3 regions of the Dokdonella soli genome follow, and region 3 is predicted to be linked to each of the others. Evidence: riboswitches for the same ligand, from Rfam matches in the RefSeq annotation. Region 3 holds a riboswitch; each other region holds the start of a gene.
The links. A riboswitch is a leader RNA that binds a small molecule or an ion and turns the genes downstream of it on or off. The one in region 3 is predicted to bind cobalamin.
Positions count from the first base shown of each region.

Region 1 (6,513 bases), on a different contig from region 3:
GTGGCGATCGCCGGCCTAGGCACCCTGATCGCCATCGGCAAGTGCAGCGGCGACAGGCTGGCATCGCTCGGCGTGAGAACCATCTCACCGAAATGGAAATTGCCGTCGGCGTTGTATCGGGTCGCGTCAACACGGATGTTCAAGGGCTGGCTGTTCGAGTGTGCCGCAACCGTCAGGGTCGGCATGCTCGCCGTGGCGGCGACATCCCCCGTGAAGCTCACCGCCCATGTGACCGAGTGATCCTGCGTGCTGCGGAACTTGCGCGTGAACGAACACGTTGTCGTGCTGGTCGGGCCCGTCGTGGAGACGGTGATGCAGGCATCCTTCTGCATGCTGGCAAGATTGAGCGCGCTGGGCCCGATGCTGCCGGGCTTTCCGGCATTGGCGGGATTGGCGTTCGAGAAGTTCAGACCCGTCTCGTTCATCACCAAACCGGCCCGGCTGGCGACATACGCCTGGATGCGTCCCGAGCCCCGATCGAAGAAATCGCTGAGCGTCGCGCCATCCGGTTTGGTCAAGCCTGCTTCCGTTGCAGTCATCATGAGCGCCGACTTCACCTCCATCGGTGTCCAGTCCGAATGCATGCCCATCAGCAGTGCGCCGGTACCGGCCGTATGCGGGGTCGCCATCGACGTGCCATCGTAGAAGTCGACGTTGTTGGCTCCGGCAGGCGTGCCGTCGTTCGCGACGGACGCCAGGACGGCCACGCCCGGCGCCTGCACATCCGGCTTGATGGCGTCGGTACCGACCGGACCAAGCAGGCTGAAGCTGGCTAGTTTGTCCGGCTGGGCCGGCAGGCGCGAATTGGCGGGGTAGCCGATATTCATGGCGGTACCCGGATGAGCTGCCGCGTAGACCTCAAGGGCGTTGCCCTGCCCGCTGCTCGTGGTAAACACCGGAATGGTCTGTGCAGCACCGCTGCTGATGTAGTCGTCGGTCGAATTGACCAGCAGTACCTGGACTGCACCCGCGGCCTTCGCATTCGCCGCCAGCGCATTCGTGCCGCAAGGGCCGCTCACGAAATGCAAGATGGCCATCTTGCCGGTGAACGTGCCTGATGGAAGCGCAGCGCAATCGTTGGCCGCACCGAAGTTCGGACTGACCGCCAGCACGGTCGCAATCGGCCCGCTTGGCTGGGTCGAGTTGGGGGCCGTGTTCATGCCGATTGGACCAGGTGCACCTGCACCCGAAACCGTCGCGGAGTAACCCAGGGGGCCACCCGTGTGGTTGCCCGCGGCAACCGTCGTGACCCATGGCTCCCAGTGATTTGCTGTTCCTGGGAGCGTTACCGGTGTGGTCTCGTTGTTGCCCGCCGCCGCCGCGACGAAAATGCCGGCATCGGTGGCTGAGAGGAATGCTTGCGAAACCGGATCATTCCAAGGATCGAGGCCGCCGCTGATCGAGTAGTTCAACACATCGACGATGCCGTCCTGGATCGCCTGGTTCGCCGCGGCGGCGAGCGCGGATGTGGAACCGTTTCTGTTGTAGAGGCCACGGTAGATCACCAGGTTGGCGTGCGGTGCGACACCCGACAGATGTGCTGTAAAGCTGCCGATGGTGGCGGAACGGCTGTTGCCGCCAGCGGTGCTGCCGGTGTGGCTGCCGTGGCCATCGAGCGGACTGTCCTCAACGGATTGAGCCGGCTCTTTGGGCTCCTGCACACCCAATTCGTCGTAGACGCCGATGACCTTGTCATTGCATCCGCCGGCCAGATTGATGCCCTGCACGCCGCATTGACCGATGTAGTGGCCAGAACCCAATGGGTTCTGGATGTGGTAGCCCTGATCGTCGACGGCTGCAAACGAGGGACTCTTGCTGTTGTAGCCGGTATCGATATTGCCGATGACGACACCGTCGCCTCGATAGCCCAGCAACGATTCGAAGCCGTTAGCGAACAGCGTGTCCTGCCCCGCCGGAGTTCCCCACCAGATCGAGGAGGCCCCGATGAAGCCCGGACCGACGTCGCTCGCCTGATGGACGATGTAGTCAGGCGTGACTGAAAGGACGTCGGGCAGCTTTTTCAGCTTCGCAACATCGCTTGCCGAAAGCCCGTCTATCACTGCAGCGTTCAGCGCATGCGCCATCGTCGATACCACGTTCGGCGTGCGGCCCAACGTCATCGCAATAGCACTCAAGTGGCTGGCCTGCCGGCCCTCGAGGTACTGCCGGTAGTTCGCCACCGCTGAATTGGCCGAATCGAGGTGCAGTCGGCCCAAGGCTCCGTTCGCCTTGTAGGGACCGACGGCCTGAACGGAGTTTGCCCCCGCCTGGCCCGCGAAATAGGTTGGTATCGTCTGCTCGACAAACCGCACGATGTAGCGATTCGGAACGGACTCCCGGGCAACTACAGTGGAGCTTCCGGAAGGCCCGTCGTCCGTGGAAGCCGATCCGGCGAACGCTGGCGCTACGGCCATCCCCGTACTACCAATGATTGTCGCGATTGCTGCTGCCAGCGGCCACTGCCGCGTGAAACGAACACCCATCACCGTGTCTCCTTCGATTGGCCCCAGATTCCGTCGAACCCGCCGACTCCCCCAGCGGCGCTGCACTACGAGACGTTGATTCATGCCTCTCCCCGTCTCGTGCCAGCTCATCGACCATTGCCACGCCCTACTACGGGGCAAGCGCCATCACGGCGGCGCCCCGTCACATTTAGTCAATGACGAATGAGCGACCCGGTTTTGAAATGGCCATCACTCAGGAGCCCTGTACTCGCTGGATTGCCGGGATTGGCTGGCGCCTTGCCGGAAGGGCCCGTCGACGCAGCGATGCTTGACGTCGTCCGATGCTGCGCGTACTTTTCCACGCGTCGATGGTTTCCATCGCTCTATCCGCATAGAGCGATGGAATTAAAAGGGAAGCCGGTGCGGCCGTCATGGGCCAATTCCGGCGCTGCCCCGCAGCGGTGTGTGGAAACGACCTTCGCCAGTAGCACTGGTCCCTAAGGACTGGGAAGCGGCGGACACTAGGCGAAGCGCTGATGCGCTTCACGTCCACGAGCCCGAAGACCTGCCTCGTCCAGGGAGAGATCCCTGTTTGACCTGGACCTTCCGTGGGGAAGCGGCCGGAGCTCTCGCACGATGCATTTCCATCGTGCGCGTACTCCCGCGCGCTCGCCACGCAGTTCCGGTTCGCCCGCGGGGGCGAAGGTCGCTGGCGTGACGAATCCCTTGTCTGTACTTGCAGGCGAGTCGACGCGCGGTTCCTTCGTTCCTCACTGCCACTGACGCATGAGGAATTGCATTCATGACTCTTGTTACCAATCTCGGCTTTCCGCGCATCGGCGCGAAGCGTGAGCTCAAACACGCACTCGAGGCCTACTGGCGCGGCGAAAGCTCGCCGCAGCAGCTGCAGGACATCGCGAAGGATCTGCGGCACCGACACTGGCGTATTCAACGTGAAGCCGGCGCAGACTCCGTGCCTTGCAACGACTTTTCTTTGTACGACCAGGTCCTCGACATGGCGTTTCTGTTCGACGCCATCCCCGACCGTTACCGGAAGCTTGCCGATCGCGATCCGCTAGAGGGTTATTTCGCGCTGGCACGCGGGGCGCAGAATGATGAATTCGATTTGCGCGCCCTCGAGATGACGAAGTGGTTCGACACCAACTACCACTACCTCGTTCCAGAGCTGCAGAGCACCCAGACCTTTCAACTTCGTGGCGACAAGCCGGTCGCCGAGTACCTGGAAGCGAAGGCGCTGGGCCTCGAAGCGCGTCCGGTGTTGCTGGGTCCCGTCAGTTTTCTAATGTTGGCGAAAACTGTCGATGGGAGCGATCGCCTGGCACTGTTGGATCGACTGCTGCCCGTCTACATAGAATTGCTCGGTCGACTCAAGGCCGCCGGCACCCAATGGGTGCAGATCGACGAACCCTGCCTCATCCTCGATCAGGATGCGGACGATCATGCGGCCTATCGCCGTGCTTACGCGGCATTCGCGAATGTGGATCGTCCCAAGCTTGTGCTGACGACTTATTTCGGCGCCCTCGGCGACAACCTCAACCTCGCTGTGGACCTGCCCGTCGACGGATTGCATGTCGACCTGGTTCGCGCGCCCGATCAATTGGATGCTGTACTCGACGCGTTGCCGGCAGAACGGACGTTGTCACTCGGTGTCGTCGACGGACGCAATATCTGGCGTACCGATCTCGATCGCGCGGTGCCGCTTGTACGCCGTGCGCATGATCGACTCGGCGGTGACCGCCTGCAGGTCGCGCCGTCTTGTTCACTCTTGCACGTGCCGGTCGATGCAACACTTGAGACGTCGCTTCCCTCCGACATCCAGTCCTGGCTTTCGTTCGCGCGACAGAAAGTCGAGGAAGTGCGCGCCATCGTCGACGCGCTGAACGGTCTCGTTTCCTCGGTGGATACGCTCGATGTTGCACGCGAACGGCGAGAGACGCGGAGCACCTCGAAAAGAGTCCACAAACCCCGTGTCGCGGAACGCGTGGCCTCTCTCGAAGCATCGTCCGCACGGCGTCGCTCCGCCTATCCGAAACGCCGAGTTCTGCAGGAAGAACGGATGCGGCTGCCGCTATTCCCGACCACGACGATTGGCTCGTTTCCGCAGACACATGAAGTGCGAGAGGCGCGCGCGAAGCACAAGTCCGGCAAGCTGTCGGATGCCGCCTATGACGCTTTCCTGGTGGCTGAGACGGAAAAGTGTGTGCGTTTCCAAGAGGAAATCGGCATCGACGTGCTCGTCCACGGCGAATTCGAGCGCAACGATATGGTTGAGTACTTCGGCGAGCAGCTCGATGGTTTTGCTTTTACGAAGAATGGCTGGGTACAGAGCTATGGATCGCGTTGCGTCAAGCCCCCCGTCATCTACGGCGATGTCGAGCGTCCGGCGCCAATGACGGTGCGCTGGTCGCAGTATGCGCAGTCGCTGACCGACAAGCCGATGAAGGGCATGCTGACCGGACCGGTGACGGTACTGCAGTGGTCATTCGTTCGCGATGACCAACCCCGAGCCGCCACCTGCCGGCAGATAGCACTGGCGCTGCGCGACGAAGTGATCGATCTTGAACGTGCGGGGATTCGCGTGATCCAGATCGACGAACCCGCGTTGCGCGAAGGTTTGCCATTGCGGCGAGCAGACTGGCAGGTCTATCTGGACTGGGCGGTGGAGTGCTTCCGTATCACAGCGTCGGGAGTTGCCGACGATACGCAGATCCACACGCACATGTGCTACTCCGAGTTCAACGACATCATTGACTCGGTCGCGGCGATGGATGCCGACGTGATCTCGATCGAGACCTCCCGCTCGCGCATGGAGCTGCTCGATGCCTTTGTGAAGTTTCGCTATCCCAACGAGATCGGGCCGGGCGTCTACGACATCCACTCACCGCGCGTGCCATCCGTGGACGAGATGACGGAGCTGCTGGAGAAAGCAGGCGCTGTGCTCTTCCCCGAGCAAGTGTGGGTCAACCCGGACTGTGGGCTGAAAACCCGCGGTTGGCCGGAGACGCGCACGACGCTCGCCGCGATGGTCGAAGCTGCGCGGCGGTTGCGATCTTCCGTAGAAAAAACAACCTGAGTCATGTCGAAGTGTCCGCTGCTCGCCTCGGTTGGGCAGCGGACATTTCCATCAGGTCGCTTGTCCCGCCACGCGACGGCGCACAGCGCGCATTTCAGGCGCCTCGTGATGAACCAGGGTTTCTGCTCAGGGCACCCACTCGAGCTCGCTGGTCGCCACGGTCAACCCCTGTCCAGGTTGTTCGCAGTGACGTTGCATTTGATGGTTCGACCCTGTGGGAGCAACCTGACCAGCGACAGCCGGACTTTGACACCCGCGCAGTCCTAATCAATCGGGCGCCCGACTCTGGGCGATCAGATTGGCAAGAAGGAGTAGGAAACTTCCGAAGATGGAGGAGATGAACCCGATGACTCGGCTCCTTTTCTGTGCCGCCCCGTTGGCGTTCATTGCCTTCTCCACTTCAAAGAGGCTGTTCTGCAGCAACGGGACGCGCGCTTGCCCTTTGGCGATGACCACCTGCTCAGCCTGCTTCAACTGGGTGAAGTTCGCGAACGAGAGATTCGCCCGCGCTTCGTCGTTGAGCTTCTCGTAGGCATCGTAGGTCTGGCGGTAGTCGAGCTGCTTGGCGATCGCCAATGCGCCGATCATGTTGCGAACGGGGGTCCCGCGATCGAGCATGTTGCCCTTATAGATCAGGCTGGCGACTTCCTGGCGCGCACTGTCCTGGAGCGCCAGGATGAAGATCAAGTCGCCCTGCTGATTGGCGATGAAATACTCGGATGCGATGCTGTTCAGCGATTGGACCTGCTGGGTCAGATCAGCCTTCGTGTCGGACAACTGCCTCATCGCTTCGCCGAGCCGGTCGACGACGATGAACGACCACGCAGTGCCGATCACACCCAATACGAAACCGGCGACGACCGAAATCGTCTTAGCGTGACGGACCAGAAAGCGAGGCATCGCCCCTCCGAACCTTGGTTCACCTTCAAGAATATCCGCCAACCCGCTGCTCAAGTCGAGCACCCTCCGGGCGGG
Region 1 is NZ_BAAAEU010000024.1:3,427-9,939, forward strand. It holds gene ABD002_RS14040 (S8 family serine peptidase) at 1-2,216, opposite strand, end outside; cobalamin riboswitch at 2,796-3,031, shown strand; gene metE (5-methyltetrahydropteroyltriglutamate--homocysteine S-methyltransferase) at 3,247-5,538, shown strand; gene ABD002_RS14050 (hypothetical protein) at 5,806-6,438, opposite strand.
Region 1: it holds a riboswitch for cobalamin, as region 3 does, so the genes downstream of both, metE (5-methyltetrahydropteroyltriglutamate--homocysteine S-methyltransferase) here and ABD002_RS13605 (TonB-dependent receptor domain-containing protein) in region 3, are expected to answer to the same signal.

Region 2 (6,513 bases), on a different contig from region 3:
TGGTGCGGGAACACGATCTCGACGAAGCGCGCCTCGCCTTCGCACGCACCGTCAGAACGCATGATCGAAACCCACCTCGCCCTGCACCGCGACCTGGTACGCCGAGACACGGCGCTCGAAGAAGTTGGTCAGTTCCTGCACGTCCTGCAGTTCCATGAACGGGAACGGATTGCGCGCGCCGTAGCGCGGCGGCAGGTGCAGCATCGCGAGGCGCTGGTCGGCGACGTACTCGAGGTACTGGCGCATCTCCTTCAGCGTCATGCCGACCACGCCGCCGCCGAGCACGTCCTCGGCGAACGCAGTCTCGCAGTCGACCGCCTCGGTGATCATCTGCGTGACCTGGGCGGCCCACTCGGCATCGAACAGCTGTGGCTCCTCACGCTCGACCGTACGCAGTACCTCGAACGCGAAACCCATGTGTGCGGATTCATCGCGGAACACCCAGGCGGTGCCGGCGGCGAGCCCTGGCAGCAGGCCACGCGAACGCAGGAAATACACGTAGGCGAACGCGCCGAAGAAGAACAGGCCTTCGATGCAAGTCGCGAAACAGGTCAGATTCAGCAGGAACTGGCGCTTGTCCGCCTCCGAATCGATGCGATCGAGGGTCTGGATCGAATCGATCCAGCGCTGGCAGAACGCGGCCTTGCGCCGGATCGAAGGAATGTTCTCGACCGCGGCGAATGCCTGCGCGCGCTGTTCGGGCTCGGGAATGTAGTGGTCGAGCAGGGTCAGGTAGAACTGCACATGCAGTGCTTCTTCATACAGCTGGCGCGACAGGTACATGCGCGCCTCGGGCGCGTTGATGTGCCTGTAGAGGTTCAGCACGAGGTTGTTCGCGACGATCGAATCCCCGGTCGCGAAGAACGCGACCAGACGCTGGATCAGATGACGATCGGCAGGCGTCATGCGCTGGACCAGATGGCCGAGGTCGATCTGGAAATCGATCTCCTCGACGCTCCAGGTGTTCTTGATCGCAGCGCGGTACATCTCGTAGAACTGCGGATAGCGCATCGGCCGCAGGGTGAGGTCGAAGCCGGGGTCGAGGAGGCGCGTTGATGGAACGGACATGGGCATTCCTTGAGTTCTTGCAGTACGCGAAACGACTGAACCTTCTGGCTCGTCATCCCGGCGAAAGCCGGGATCCAGTTTCTTCGATGAAGAGCAGACGCTGGATCCCGGCTTTCGCCGGGATGACGAGCTTTCTCTACTGGCAGGCCTCGCACATCTCCGGATTCTCCAGCGAACAGACCACTGCTTCCGCATCGGTATAGGTCTTCGCCGGCCCCGCGCCCACCGTCGCCTTCGCGATCCGCGTCGCCGGCCGCGAGCGCAGGTAATAGGTCGTCTTCAGTCCTTGCTTCCATGCGTACATGTACATGCTCGACAGCTGGCCGATGTTCGGATTCTCGATGAACAGGTTCAGCGACTGGCTCTGGTCGATGAATGCGCCGCGCTCGGCGGCCATGTCGATCAGTGCGCGCATCGGCGTCTCCCAGACCGTGCGATAGATCGTCTTGAGCTCGTCCGGCAATGCCACGATCGGCTGCACCGAGCCTTCGGCGAGCTTGATCGCGTCGCGGATCTCGGCGGTCCACAAGCCGAGCCGTTTCAATTCATCGACCAGGTAGCGGTTCACCTGCAGGAAATCGCCGGACAAGGTCTCGCGCTTGAACAGGTTCGACACCTGCGGTTCGATGCATTCGTAGCAGCCGGCGATCGAGGCGATCGTGGCCGTTGGCGCGATCGCGATCAGCAGCGAGTTGCGCAGGCCATGAGCCTGGATCTCCGCACGCAGCACATCCCAGCGCGCGCTGTCGCGCGGGGTGACGTTCCAGGCGTCGAATTGCAACTCGCCACGCGCGGCGCGCGTGTCGGCGAAGGCCGGATGCGCGCCCTTCTCGCGCGCGAGGTCGAGCGACGTGCGCAGCGCCCAGTAGTAGATCTCCTCGGAGATCCGCGCCGACAGTTCGCGCGCCGCTGCGCTGTCGAACGGCAGGCGCAACGCGAAGAACACGTCCTGCAAGCCCATCAGGCCGAGGCCGACCGGACGCCAGCGCAGGTTCGACGCGCGCGCGGTGTCGATCGGATAGAAATTCAGATCGATCACGCGGTCGAGCTGGCGCACCGCGACCTGCACGGTGTGCGCGAGCTTGTCGAAATCGAACGCGACACCGTCGTGATGCCGCGAAAGATTGATCGAGCCGAGATTGCAGACCGCGGTTTCGCCGTCGTTCGTGACTTCGATGATCTCGGTGCACAGGTTCGACAGGTGCACCACGTTGCCCGGCTTCGCGGTCTGGTTGCCGGCGCGGTTGCAGGCGTCCTTGAACGTCATCCAGCCGTTGCCGGTCTGCGCCAGCGTGCGCATCATGCGTGCGTAGAGGTCACGCGCCTTCACGGTCTTCTTCGCGAGCCCCTGCGCCTCGGCCTGCACGTACGCGCTTTCGAACGCCTCGCCCCACCGGTCCGGGAAATCCGGCACGTCCTTCGGATCGAACAGCGACCACATCCCGTCCGTATCGACGCGATGCATGAACAGATCCGGGACCCAGTTCGCAATGTTCAGATGATGCGTGCGGCGCGCGTCGTCGCCGGTGTTTTCGCGCAGCTCGAGGAACGCCTCGATATCGGCGTGCCAGGATTCCAGGTACACGCAGGCCGCGCCCTTGCGCTTGCCGCCCTGGTTGACCGCGGCGACCGAGGAATCGAGCGTCTTCAGCCACGGCACGATGCCGTTGCTCAAGCCATTGGTCGAGCGGATCAGCGAGCCTTCCGAACGCACGCGATGCCAGGCGAGACCGATGCCGCCCGAGAACTTCGACAGCAGCGCGACGTCGCGGTACTTGCCATAGATCGCCTCCAGCGAATCCTCAGGCGAATCGAGCAGGAAGCAGCTCGACAACTGTTCGTGGCGCGTGCCGGAATTGAACAGCGTCGGCGAACTCGGCACGTAGTCGAGACCGGCGAACAGCTGGTACAGCTCGATGGCGTCGCCCGCGCTCTCGCTGAGCGCGCAGGCGACGCGCAGCCAGAACTGCTGCGGCGACTCGATGACCTGACGCTGAGTCGGATGCTTGAGCAGGTAGCGGTCGTACAAGGTGCGTAGGCCGAAGTATTCGAAGCGCAGCGTGTGGCGCGGATCGATCGCGTCGTTGAGCTTGCGCGCATTCGCCTCGACGAACGCGAGCACGCGCTCGTTGATCAGACCCGCATCGAAACCGAGTCGGATCGATTGCGAGAACGAATACACGCCGAGCCCCTGCACTTCCTTGTCGATGTAGCCGGCAAGCAGGCGCGCGGCGACCTTCGAGTATTCGGGCTCCTCGGCGATGAACGAGGCCGCGGTGCGGATCGAGAGTTCATCCAGTTCGCGCGTGGTCGCACCGTCGTACAGGCCGGCGATCGTCTTCAGCGCGACGCGCATCGGCTCGACATCCGCGAGCCCCTCGCAGCAGCGCGTGACCGCGCGCACGATCTTGTTGAGGTCGACCGGTTCCTTCGCGCCCGAGCGCTTGGTCACCTGCATCGCGATCGGGCCCGCGTGCGGCGCGGTCAGGCGGAAACCCGGTTGATTCGGCGGGACGGCGGCGGCGGGAGATGCGGCGGACTCGGCGACAACTTCGGACGTGGACATGCGTTCTCTCCTTCGCGAGCAGCGGACCCGCAGAAGTAAAGGCACGGCGACGCACGGAATGAGACTTGGGCCCGCGATCCGCCGGCCTTCGCTCCCGCGAGCGAAAGAAGAACCTGCGGATGACGCCAGTCGAAAGGGACGCGGGCTCCGGACGGAGGCGCGACGACTTTCGGCCTGCCCCTCCCGCGAGGGCCTTCGAGCCAGACGCTCCGCATTGCGGCGGAACGGTCGCGGCGGGTATTCGGACTCTCGGGCGCGAGGCGTTTGCCTCACCTACTGGACGCCGCTTCCCAAGCCGAAGCTCAGTGCCTGATGCGTCGTTCGCTCCCGATCACCGCTGCGGGGCAGCTCCGGATTCGCACCGGATTCCCTCGGAGGTTTTGTGACCCCCAACCCAGATGTTGTGCTGGGCGCCATCGACGACCACAAGATATGCCCTCGTGACCGGAAGTTCAATCGGTTTCTTGCCGCACACGAGTTTCCATGAGTCGGCAGGCGACGGCCCCCACCAGCATCGCCGGCACGAACCAGAGCACTTCATGCACCCCACCCGCCAGGCCGACCAGCGCAGGACCCGGGCAGTAGCCGACCAGTCCCCAGCCGATGCCGAATATTCCCGCGCCCACAATCAGACGGCGATCGATCCGCTGCGTCGCAGGCAATTCGAACCCGGGCGCGAAACGCGGTTTGGGCAAGCGAAGAATCCAGCGGAACGCGATCACGGTAACGCCGACAGCAGCGCCAAGCACCAGGATCAGGGTTGGGTCGAACTGGCCGAAGATATCCAGGAAGCCTTGCACGACGCGCGGATCAGTCATGCCCGAGATCGCCAGGCCGACCCCGAACAAGGCTCCTGAAAAAAGAGCCGCGAACCAGCGCGCATTCATGCCGACCATCCCGGCCAATGGCGCATCACGAACACCGTCGCCATCGCGGCGGCCATGAAGGTCAGCGCCGCGGGCCAACGAGCGCAGCGACAACCTGCCCAGGCCACACACGCCATGACCGCTGGTGCAACCGCTGCCCATGCGCGTGCCGAAGCCGACGAGCAATCCACCCACGACGAGCAGGATCACCGGATAACCTTGCCGATGTGGCTCACCCACGGCGAACCAGCGCATCGTCCCCCCGCCCGCAAGCATCAAGCCGAGCAGGAACGCAACACGCCAGCCACGATCCGACGACGCGGCCCCGGTCACGGCGTTGACGATGCCGCTGATGCCCGCGATGCGGCCGTTCAGCCACAGCAGCAAAGCGGCGGCCATGCCGATCAGCACACCGCCGACCCATCCGCTCATCCGGGCGTTCATGCCATGCCTCCCAGCTGGTTAAGCGGCAACTTCAACCAGACGATGCCGTTGGTGTCCGGCGGCGGCAGGCGCCCGCCGCGGATGTTGACCTGCAACGCCGGCAGGAGCAGTCGTGGTACCGTCAGGTTGGCGTCGCGCGCACCGCGCATCGCCACGAACTCGGCTGCAGTGATGCCGCGACCGACATGCAGGTTGTCCCGCACCTCGGCGGCGATCGACGTCTCCGCCATCGGCGCACGTCCGGCCGGCGGATAGTCGTGGCAGAGGAAGATACGCGTGTCCGCTGGCAGCGCCAGGATCGTCTGGATCGAGGCATGCAGCCGCGCGGCATCGCCACCCGGGAAGTCGCAACGTGCGGTGCCGACGTCCGGCGCGAACAGGGTGTCGCCGACAAACGCTGCATCGCCGACAAGATAGGTCAGGCTGTCGCCGGTGTGGCCGGGCGTGGCGAGGACGCGCGCCTCCAGGCCGCCGATGCGGAAGCGCTCGTCGTCGTCGAACAGGCGGTCGAACTGGCGGCCATCGGGGACGAAGTCCTCGCCCAAGCCGAACAGCGGCTTGAAGTGCGCCTGGACCGCAGCGATGCCGCGGCCAATCGCCAGCGGCGCCCCGAGCACGTCATGCAGATGGCCGCCGGCGCTCAGATGGTCCGCGTGCGCATGCGTTTCGAGGATCCATTCCACGCGCAGGCGGTGGTCGCGCACGAACGCGAGCACCGCGTCGGCGGACGCGGTCGACGTGCGCGCCGCTGCCGCATCGTAATCGAGCACCGGATCCACGATGGCCGCGGCCCCGCCCTCGCCCTCCCATACGACATGGGTGAAGGTGCCGGTGTCCTTGTGGAAGAACGTTTCCACCCATGGCCGTGATGGCATGAAATGCGCGCCTCGGATGCGACCGTCATCTGGACGGAGGGGATTCTATACGCCCCCTGCTGCGGAGGGATGGGTCATCGTCGCAGCACGCGGACGGCCCAATTGGGCGTAAGCTCGTGCCACGTTTCCTGGTCCTGTCGGCAATCCTCCTGACACCGTCGCAATGCTTTTTCGACGCCGCCGCCATCGCCGCCTGATTGCGCTGATCGCGCTGCTCGGCCTGCTGTTCCAGCAGTTGGCCATGGCCGGATACATGTGTCCGCTGGAGCAATCCGGGGCGACGGTGGCCGTGTCGAAGCCGACCTGTCACGAGCAAGGCGCGGCGGACCCGCGATGCCACGAGCATTGCCATCCGCAAACGCCTTCCTCCGATCATCCACCGGTTCCTTCGGTGCCGGCAGCGCTGTTTCCACCGACCACGTGGCTGCGCGATGCTGCGTGGTTCGTCGCCGACACGCGCGTCCATCATCGCGGCGAAATCGTCGCCCGCGCCGCCGCGCCGCCGCTGACCATCCGGCACTGCACGTTCCAGATTTGAGCTCCGTCCGCTGACATCCATGGCGCCGCGATTGCGGCACGTGTGTCCCTTGCGTCGGAGTTCCCATGCCCACCGTCCATTCCATACTCGCGCAGCCTTTGCGGCGCGGTTTTCGTGTTGCTGCCACTTTCTGCCTCGGTCTCCTCGCGCTGCCCG
Region 2 is NZ_BAAAEU010000024.1:199,344-205,856, forward strand. It holds gene ABD002_RS14890 (acyl-CoA thioesterase) at 1-65, opposite strand, end outside; gene ABD002_RS14895 (ribonucleotide-diphosphate reductase subunit beta) at 52-1,068, opposite strand; gene ABD002_RS14900 (ribonucleoside-diphosphate reductase subunit alpha) at 1,205-3,526, opposite strand; cobalamin riboswitch at 3,850-4,068, opposite strand; gene ABD002_RS19745 (YeeE/YedE family protein) at 4,087-4,944, opposite strand; gene ABD002_RS14915 (MBL fold metallo-hydrolase) at 4,941-5,819, opposite strand; gene ABD002_RS14920 (hypothetical protein) at 5,983-6,357, shown strand; gene ABD002_RS14925 (TolC family protein) at 6,423-6,513, shown strand, end outside.
Region 2: it holds a riboswitch for cobalamin, as region 3 does, so the genes downstream of both, ABD002_RS14900 (ribonucleoside-diphosphate reductase subunit alpha) here and ABD002_RS13605 (TonB-dependent receptor domain-containing protein) in region 3, are expected to answer to the same signal.

Region 3 (6,513 bases):
ATCGAGCTGGTCGCGCAACCGGAATTGGGCATCGACGATGCCGACGAGACCGGCTCGACCTTCATCGAGAACGCTCTGATCAAGGCGCGTCATGCCACGCGCGCATCCGGCCTGCCCGCACTCGGCGACGATTCAGGCCTGTGCGTCGACGCGTTGAATGGCGCACCCGGCCTGTACTCGGCGCGCTACGCCGGCGGCCACGGCGACGCCGCGGCGAACATCGCGAAGCTGCTCGATGCCTTGCACGATGTGCCCGAATCGGGGCGCACCGCACATTTCCACTGCGCGATCGTGCTGCTGCGCAACGCCGACGATCCGGCGCCGCTGATCGCGGAAGGCCACTGGCATGGCCGCATCCTCGCCGCGCCGCGCGGCAGCAACGGATTCGGCTACGACCCGGTGTTCTTCGATCCTGCACTGGGCGCCGGCGCGGCGGAATTTGATGCCGCCACCAAGAACCGCGTCAGCCATCGCGGACAGGCGCTGGCGCGGTTGCGCGAGCTGATCGCCCACGCCGCCCCCTCCTCGTAGGAGCGGCTTCAGCCGCGATGCTCTTCGTTCTGATCGAACGCACCAGAAAAGCATCGCGGCTGAAGCCGCTCCTACGGTCACGTCACGATCCTGGACGCCCCACCCGCCGCCAACGCCTACAATCACGTCATGTCACTCGTCACACCACCGCTGTCGCTGTACATCCATATTCCGTGGTGCGTGAAGAAATGCCCGTACTGCGACTTCAACTCGCATGCGCAGAACGGCGCGCTACCGGTCGATGCGTATGTCGACGCGCTGCTCGCCGATCTCGACCGCGATCTGCGCGGCTTGGGCGAAGCGATCATGGGCCGGCCGCTGCGCAGCATCTTTTTCGGGGGCGGCACGCCGAGCCTGTTCGCACCCGACGCGATCGCGCGCATTCTCGACGGCGTCGCCGCGCGCATCGATCTGCCACGCGGCATCGAGGTCACGCTGGAGACCAATCCCGGCACGGTCGAGCATGGCCGTTTCGACGGCTACCTCAAGGCCGGCGTTTCGCGACTCAGCTTCGGCGTGCAGAGCTTCGACGATGCCAAGCTGCGCCGGCTCGGTCGCATCCACTCCGCCGCCGACGCGGAACGTGCGATCAGGGAAGCGCAGGATGCGGGCTACGCGAACTTCAATCTCGACCTGATGTACGCGCTGCCGGAACAGACGCTCGACGGCGCGCTCGCCGACATCGAACGCGCGCTCGCGCTGCTTCCCGCGCATATCTCGCACTATCAACTCACGCTGGAACCGAACACGCTGTTCGCCGCGAAACCGCCGCCGCTGCCGGACGCGGACAGCGCCTGGGACATGCAGGAAGCCTGTCAGCAGCGCCTTGCCGAGGCCGGCTACGCGCAATATGAGGTCTCCGCGTATGCACGCGACGATCGGCGCTCGGCGCACAACCTCAACTACTGGACATTCGGCGACTACCTCGGCATCGGCGCCGGCGCGCACGGCAAGTTCAGCGATGCAGCGAGCGGACGCATCGCGCGCACGACGAAGGTGAAGCTGCCGCGCAGCTATCTCGAACGCGCCGAACGCGATGAAGCGTTCGGTACGAACACCGATGTGGCGCGCGCGGACCTGCCGTTCGAATTCATGATGAACGCGCTGCGCCTCAACGACGGCGTCGCGAGTCCGCTGTTTGCGGAACGCACGGGCCTCGCGATGGACGCGCTCGACGACGGCCTGCGCGTCGCGCGCGAACGCGGCTGGCTGGAACGCGATCCGGCGCGCATCATTCCCACCGAACTCGGCCGCCGCTGGCTCAACGACGTGATCGAGCTGTTCCTGCCGGAGAACGGCTGAGGGAATCGGGAGCAGAAGAAGCCCGTCGTCACCCATCGGCACTCGACCGCCATGCTCGAATCGATCACGCTGACGTGCCCCTATTGCGGCGAGAGTTTCGTCACGACCGTCGACCTCTCGGCCGGCTCGCAGCGCTACATCGAGGACTGCGCCGTGTGCTGCCGGCCGATCGAAGTAACGCTGCGGGTCGATGACGACGGCGAGCTGCTCGGCGTCGATACCGCGACTGATCGCGATTGAGCTTCGCTTGCGGCGCCCCGCCCCCGCCCCTACACTGCGCGCCGCCACAGGTGTCCCGCGCGTTGTCGCGCGGGGTGAAACGGGAAGCCGGTGCGAATGCGGGTTCGATCAACGAATCCGATTCAAGACCGGCGCTGCCCCCGCAACGGTAAGCAAGCCGAACCGGATCAGTTGCCACTGCCGCAGAAGCGGCGGGAAGGCGATTCGGCCGATGTAATGGTGGTTTTGCGCTCATCCCCGAGCGCGAAAAGAAGGTGGTCGTCCGCGACCGCACTTTTCACCAGGCGCATCGCTTGCAAGCCCGGAGACCGGCCTGAGGCTTTCACCGATCGCACTCGAGTCGGCTCCACGAGCCAGGACAGCGAATCGGCGAATCAGCTCCAGGCGTTGCGGCGGGCAACGGGCGGGCAAGGGCGCCCGCCGTCCTTTGCACGACCCTCCTCCGACGCCCTGGCCACGCGGGTGTGCGACAGGAGGGTATGAAATGTTCCGTTATTCCGTTTTGTTCATCGCGGTCTCGGCCGCGCTCGGCGGCGCCGCACACGCCGACGAGGTCGACCTGCAGCCGACCGTGCAGGTCACCGCCTCGCGCGTGGCGGAAACCGTCGACCAGACGCTCGCCGACGTCAGCGTGATCACTCGCCAGGACATCGACACTAGCGTCGCACGCGACGTGCTTGACCTGATGCGCCTCGAAGCCGGAATCGATCTGTACCGCACCGGCGGCCCGGGCCAGCAGACCTCGCTGTTCCTGCGCGGCACGAACTCGAACCAGGTGCTGGTGCTGATCGACGGCGTGCGCACCGCAGCGGCGACCACCGGCGCGTTCGCGTTCGAGCAGTTGCCGCTGGACGCGGTCGAGCGCATCGAGATCGTACGCGGCCCGCGCGCGAGCTACTGGGGTTCGGACGCGATCGGCGGCGTGATCCAGATCTTCACGCGCAAGCTCGAGGGTCCGCGCGTCGCGCTCGGCTATGGCAGCTACCGTGATGCCGAGGGCAGCGCGGGCATCGGCCACTGGGACGGCGCGAACGGCTACAGCGTGCAGGTCGGCGCGCGTCATGTCGGCGGCTTCTCCCCGACCAATCCCGGCATCTGCAACGGACCGAACGATCCGTACTGCCCGTACGACGGGGACGACGATGGCTACCGCAACACGAACCTCGCCGCGCGCGGCGCCTACACGCTCGGCAGCCAGCTGCTGTCGGCCACGCTGTACCGCAGCCAGGGCCAGGTGCAGTTCGACCAAGGTTACTCGAACGTGATCGAGCAGACCGCCGGCCTCAATCTCGAAGGTGAGCTTGGCGCGAACTGGAGCCATCGTCTCGCACTCGGCAACGCGCGCGAGGACCTCAACACGCCGGCGTTTTCGACGCTGTACCTGACCCGACGCAGCAGCCTGCTCTGGCAGAACGAGATCCGCCTAGACGAGAACCAGCGCCTGATCGCCGGCCTCGACCTCGTCCACGAAAAGGGTGAGACACGCGACACCTCCAGCAACACGCCGCGCTATCGCGACAGTCGCGACAACCGCGCGCTGTTCGGTGGCTGGCGCGCAGCGTTCGGCGCGTTCGACAGCGAGCTCTCGGCCCGCCACGACGACAACAGCCAATTCGGCGGCGCGACCACCGGCTCGCTGGCGCTGGGCTGGCGCGTCAACGAACGGCTGCGCGCGTATGCGAGCTTCGGCCAGGGCTTCCGCAGTCCGACCATGAACGAGCTGTACGATCCCGGCTATGGCGGCTATTTCGCCGGCAATCCGAACCTCGCTCCGGAGCGCTCGCACAGCGCCGAACTCGGCCTCGAGTTCTCGCCGACGGCGAATCAGCGCTTCAAGGCGAACCTCTATTCGACGCGCGTGCATGACCTGATCAGCTTCACCGGTCCTCAGAACCGCGCCGAGAACATCGCGAACGCGAAGCTCGACGGCGCCGAGCTGAGCTACCGAGTCAACGCGGGGGCGTGGTCTGCGCGCGCCGCGTACACCTGGGAGGACGCGCGCAACGCGGACACCGACACGCCATTGCTGCGCCGCGCCAAACAGAAGGTATCCGGCACCGTCGAACGCAGCTTCGGCGAGCGCTTCACAGCCGGAGCCGAACTCGTCTACGCGGGCAGGCGCCACGATATCGGCGGCGTCGAGTTGCCGGCTTATGCGATCGTGAACTTGCGCGCGCGCTACACGCTGAGCCCAGCCTGGAGCCTGAGCGCACGTCTGGAGAACCTCGCCGACCGCAACTACGAATTGGTCCACGGCTACAACACGCCGGGGCGTTCCGGCTTCCTGGACATCGTCTGGCAGCCGTAGCGCTGCGCAGCCTCTGTTCGCCCGCTGGACGACGTGCAAGAATCGTCTCCGTCGACCGCACGAGCGGCGGTCGACGGGGAAACAGGGGAGCGCGCGCAACTGATCGCGGCGCATTGGGGCAAGCGCAGCAGCGACACACCCGCAGCGTACGAGAGCACGTCCGGCCGCATGACGATACGCAGGCCAGCGCAGGACAGGCCGGGTCGCCCAAATGAGGGCGAGCCCTCCGCGTCGCTCGCGCGGCGGACGGATTTGCCACCCCGCGTGCGCGGGTTGCTGGACGGACTGCTGGAGCTCACGTTCACGCACTTCGAAAGCGCGATCCTGCGCACGCTCGACGAAACCGAACACGCGCTGTTCAAGCTGGCCGAACGCTCCAGCAGCAGTGCGCAGCAGCAGAAGCGCTTCGAGGGTCTTCGCGAGGTCCGGCACGGCCGCGCCGATGTAGCGCCGCGCTTCCTGCAGCACGTGGAATCGATATTCACGCGCATCCGCGGTGCGCCGAAGCCGCCACCTGCGCCGGATACGGCCGATCCCTCCATGCCGCTCGAACTGATCGATGCCGCGGTACTCGAGGAGGATCTTGCGCTGCAGGAGATCATCGGCAAGTCGGAAATCCGCAACAGTCAGGTGCTCTATGCGCTCGCGCATCGTCTCGGCGTGCTGGCCGGTACGCCGGCCTGGCCGCACGACACGATGCCGTTGGGTCCGGCGCAACTCGCCGCCGCATTCCGCTGCGCGATGCAGCCGCTCGATCTGGACACCGAGCATCGCGTGCTCGCCTATCGGCAATTCGACCGCCTGGCGATGCTGCCGATCGCGCCATTCTACGAGAGCGTGAACGCCTACCTCGTCGCGCAACGCGTGCTGCCCAACCTGCAGATGCCGGCCGGCTATCGGCGCGGCGACTCCGCGCGCGAGGCACTCGCCGAGCAGGCCGCGCTGGAGCCGGTGCTTCCGCGTGATCCGCCCGAAGCGGCGCCTGTGCACGACGGCGGTGACCAGGAGCTGTTCAAGACGCTGCGCAGCCTGCTTGCAGAGCAGCGGCGCCTCGACGGTGACGTCCCGGGCATCTCCGAAGGCCAGGTTTTCAGCGCCAGCCAAAGCGACGTGCAGTCCGTGCTCGGTGCGCTGCAACGCAGTCCAGGTACACGCGCGACCGCCAACGCCGCGTATGACAGCGAACATTTCAGGAACACGCTGCTGGTCAAGTTGCGGCGCGCGAGTCCGGAAGGACGTCCGCTGCGGCTGGCCGAGGAGGACTCGGACACGGTCGACCTCATCGGCATGCTGTTCGACCACATCACGCGGAGCATGCACGGCAGCGCAGGCGCGCTCGGCCTGCTGGCACGGCTGCATGTGCCGGTGCTGCGTGTCGCGCTCGACGACAAGACGTTCTTCACACGTCGCGACCACCCGGCACGGTTGCTCCTGAACACGATTGCCGAAACCGCCGTGCACTGGATCGACGATTCGGAATCGGATCCCGATCTGGTCAAGAAGATGCAGATCGTCGTCGACCATGTCAGCGCCGATTTCGACGGAGACGTCAGCGTTTTCGGCAACCTGCTCGATGACCTCGGTCGGCATATGCAGCTGCTGGCGCGCCGCGCCGAAGTCGTGGAGCGCCGCCACGTCGATGCGGCTAAGGGCCGCGACAAGCTCGATATCGCGCGCGAGACCGCTCGCAGCGCGATCGTGCACGTGCTGCAGGAAGGCACACCGACACTGATGGTGCGCTCGCTGCTCGAGCACGCCTGGACCGATGCCCTCGCGCTGAGCGCGCTGCGCAGCGGCAAGGACGGCAGCGAGTTCAAGCGACGCGTTGCGGTCGCCGAGCAGCTGGCACGTGCCGCCCCCGCGTCACCGGCGCCGGAGCCGGAGCCGGTCGATGCGGCGCTGCGCGAGGACATCGATGCGGGGCTGCGTCAGGTCGGCCTGCACGACGATGACGTGCGCGGCGTGCTCGACAACCTGTTTCCCGCACCCGGTACGGCGCCCGTCGCCGCGCCGGAACATCTGGATCGCATCAGCAGCGCGCTGAAGGACAAGACCCGGCTCGGCGGTGGCAATACGGACCGCCACGCAGCGCCGGTTCGCTCGCCGGTCACGCTGACCGACGCGGAAGCGGA
Region 3 is NZ_BAAAEU010000023.1:91,431-97,943, forward strand. It holds gene rdgB (RdgB/HAM1 family non-canonical purine NTP pyrophosphatase) at 1-531, shown strand, start outside; gene hemW (radical SAM family heme chaperone HemW) at 661-1,833, shown strand; gene ABD002_RS13600 (CPXCG motif-containing cysteine-rich protein) at 1,885-2,073, shown strand; cobalamin riboswitch at 2,105-2,404, shown strand; gene ABD002_RS13605 (TonB-dependent receptor domain-containing protein) at 2,558-4,381, shown strand; gene ABD002_RS13610 (DUF1631 family protein) at 4,646-6,513, shown strand, end outside.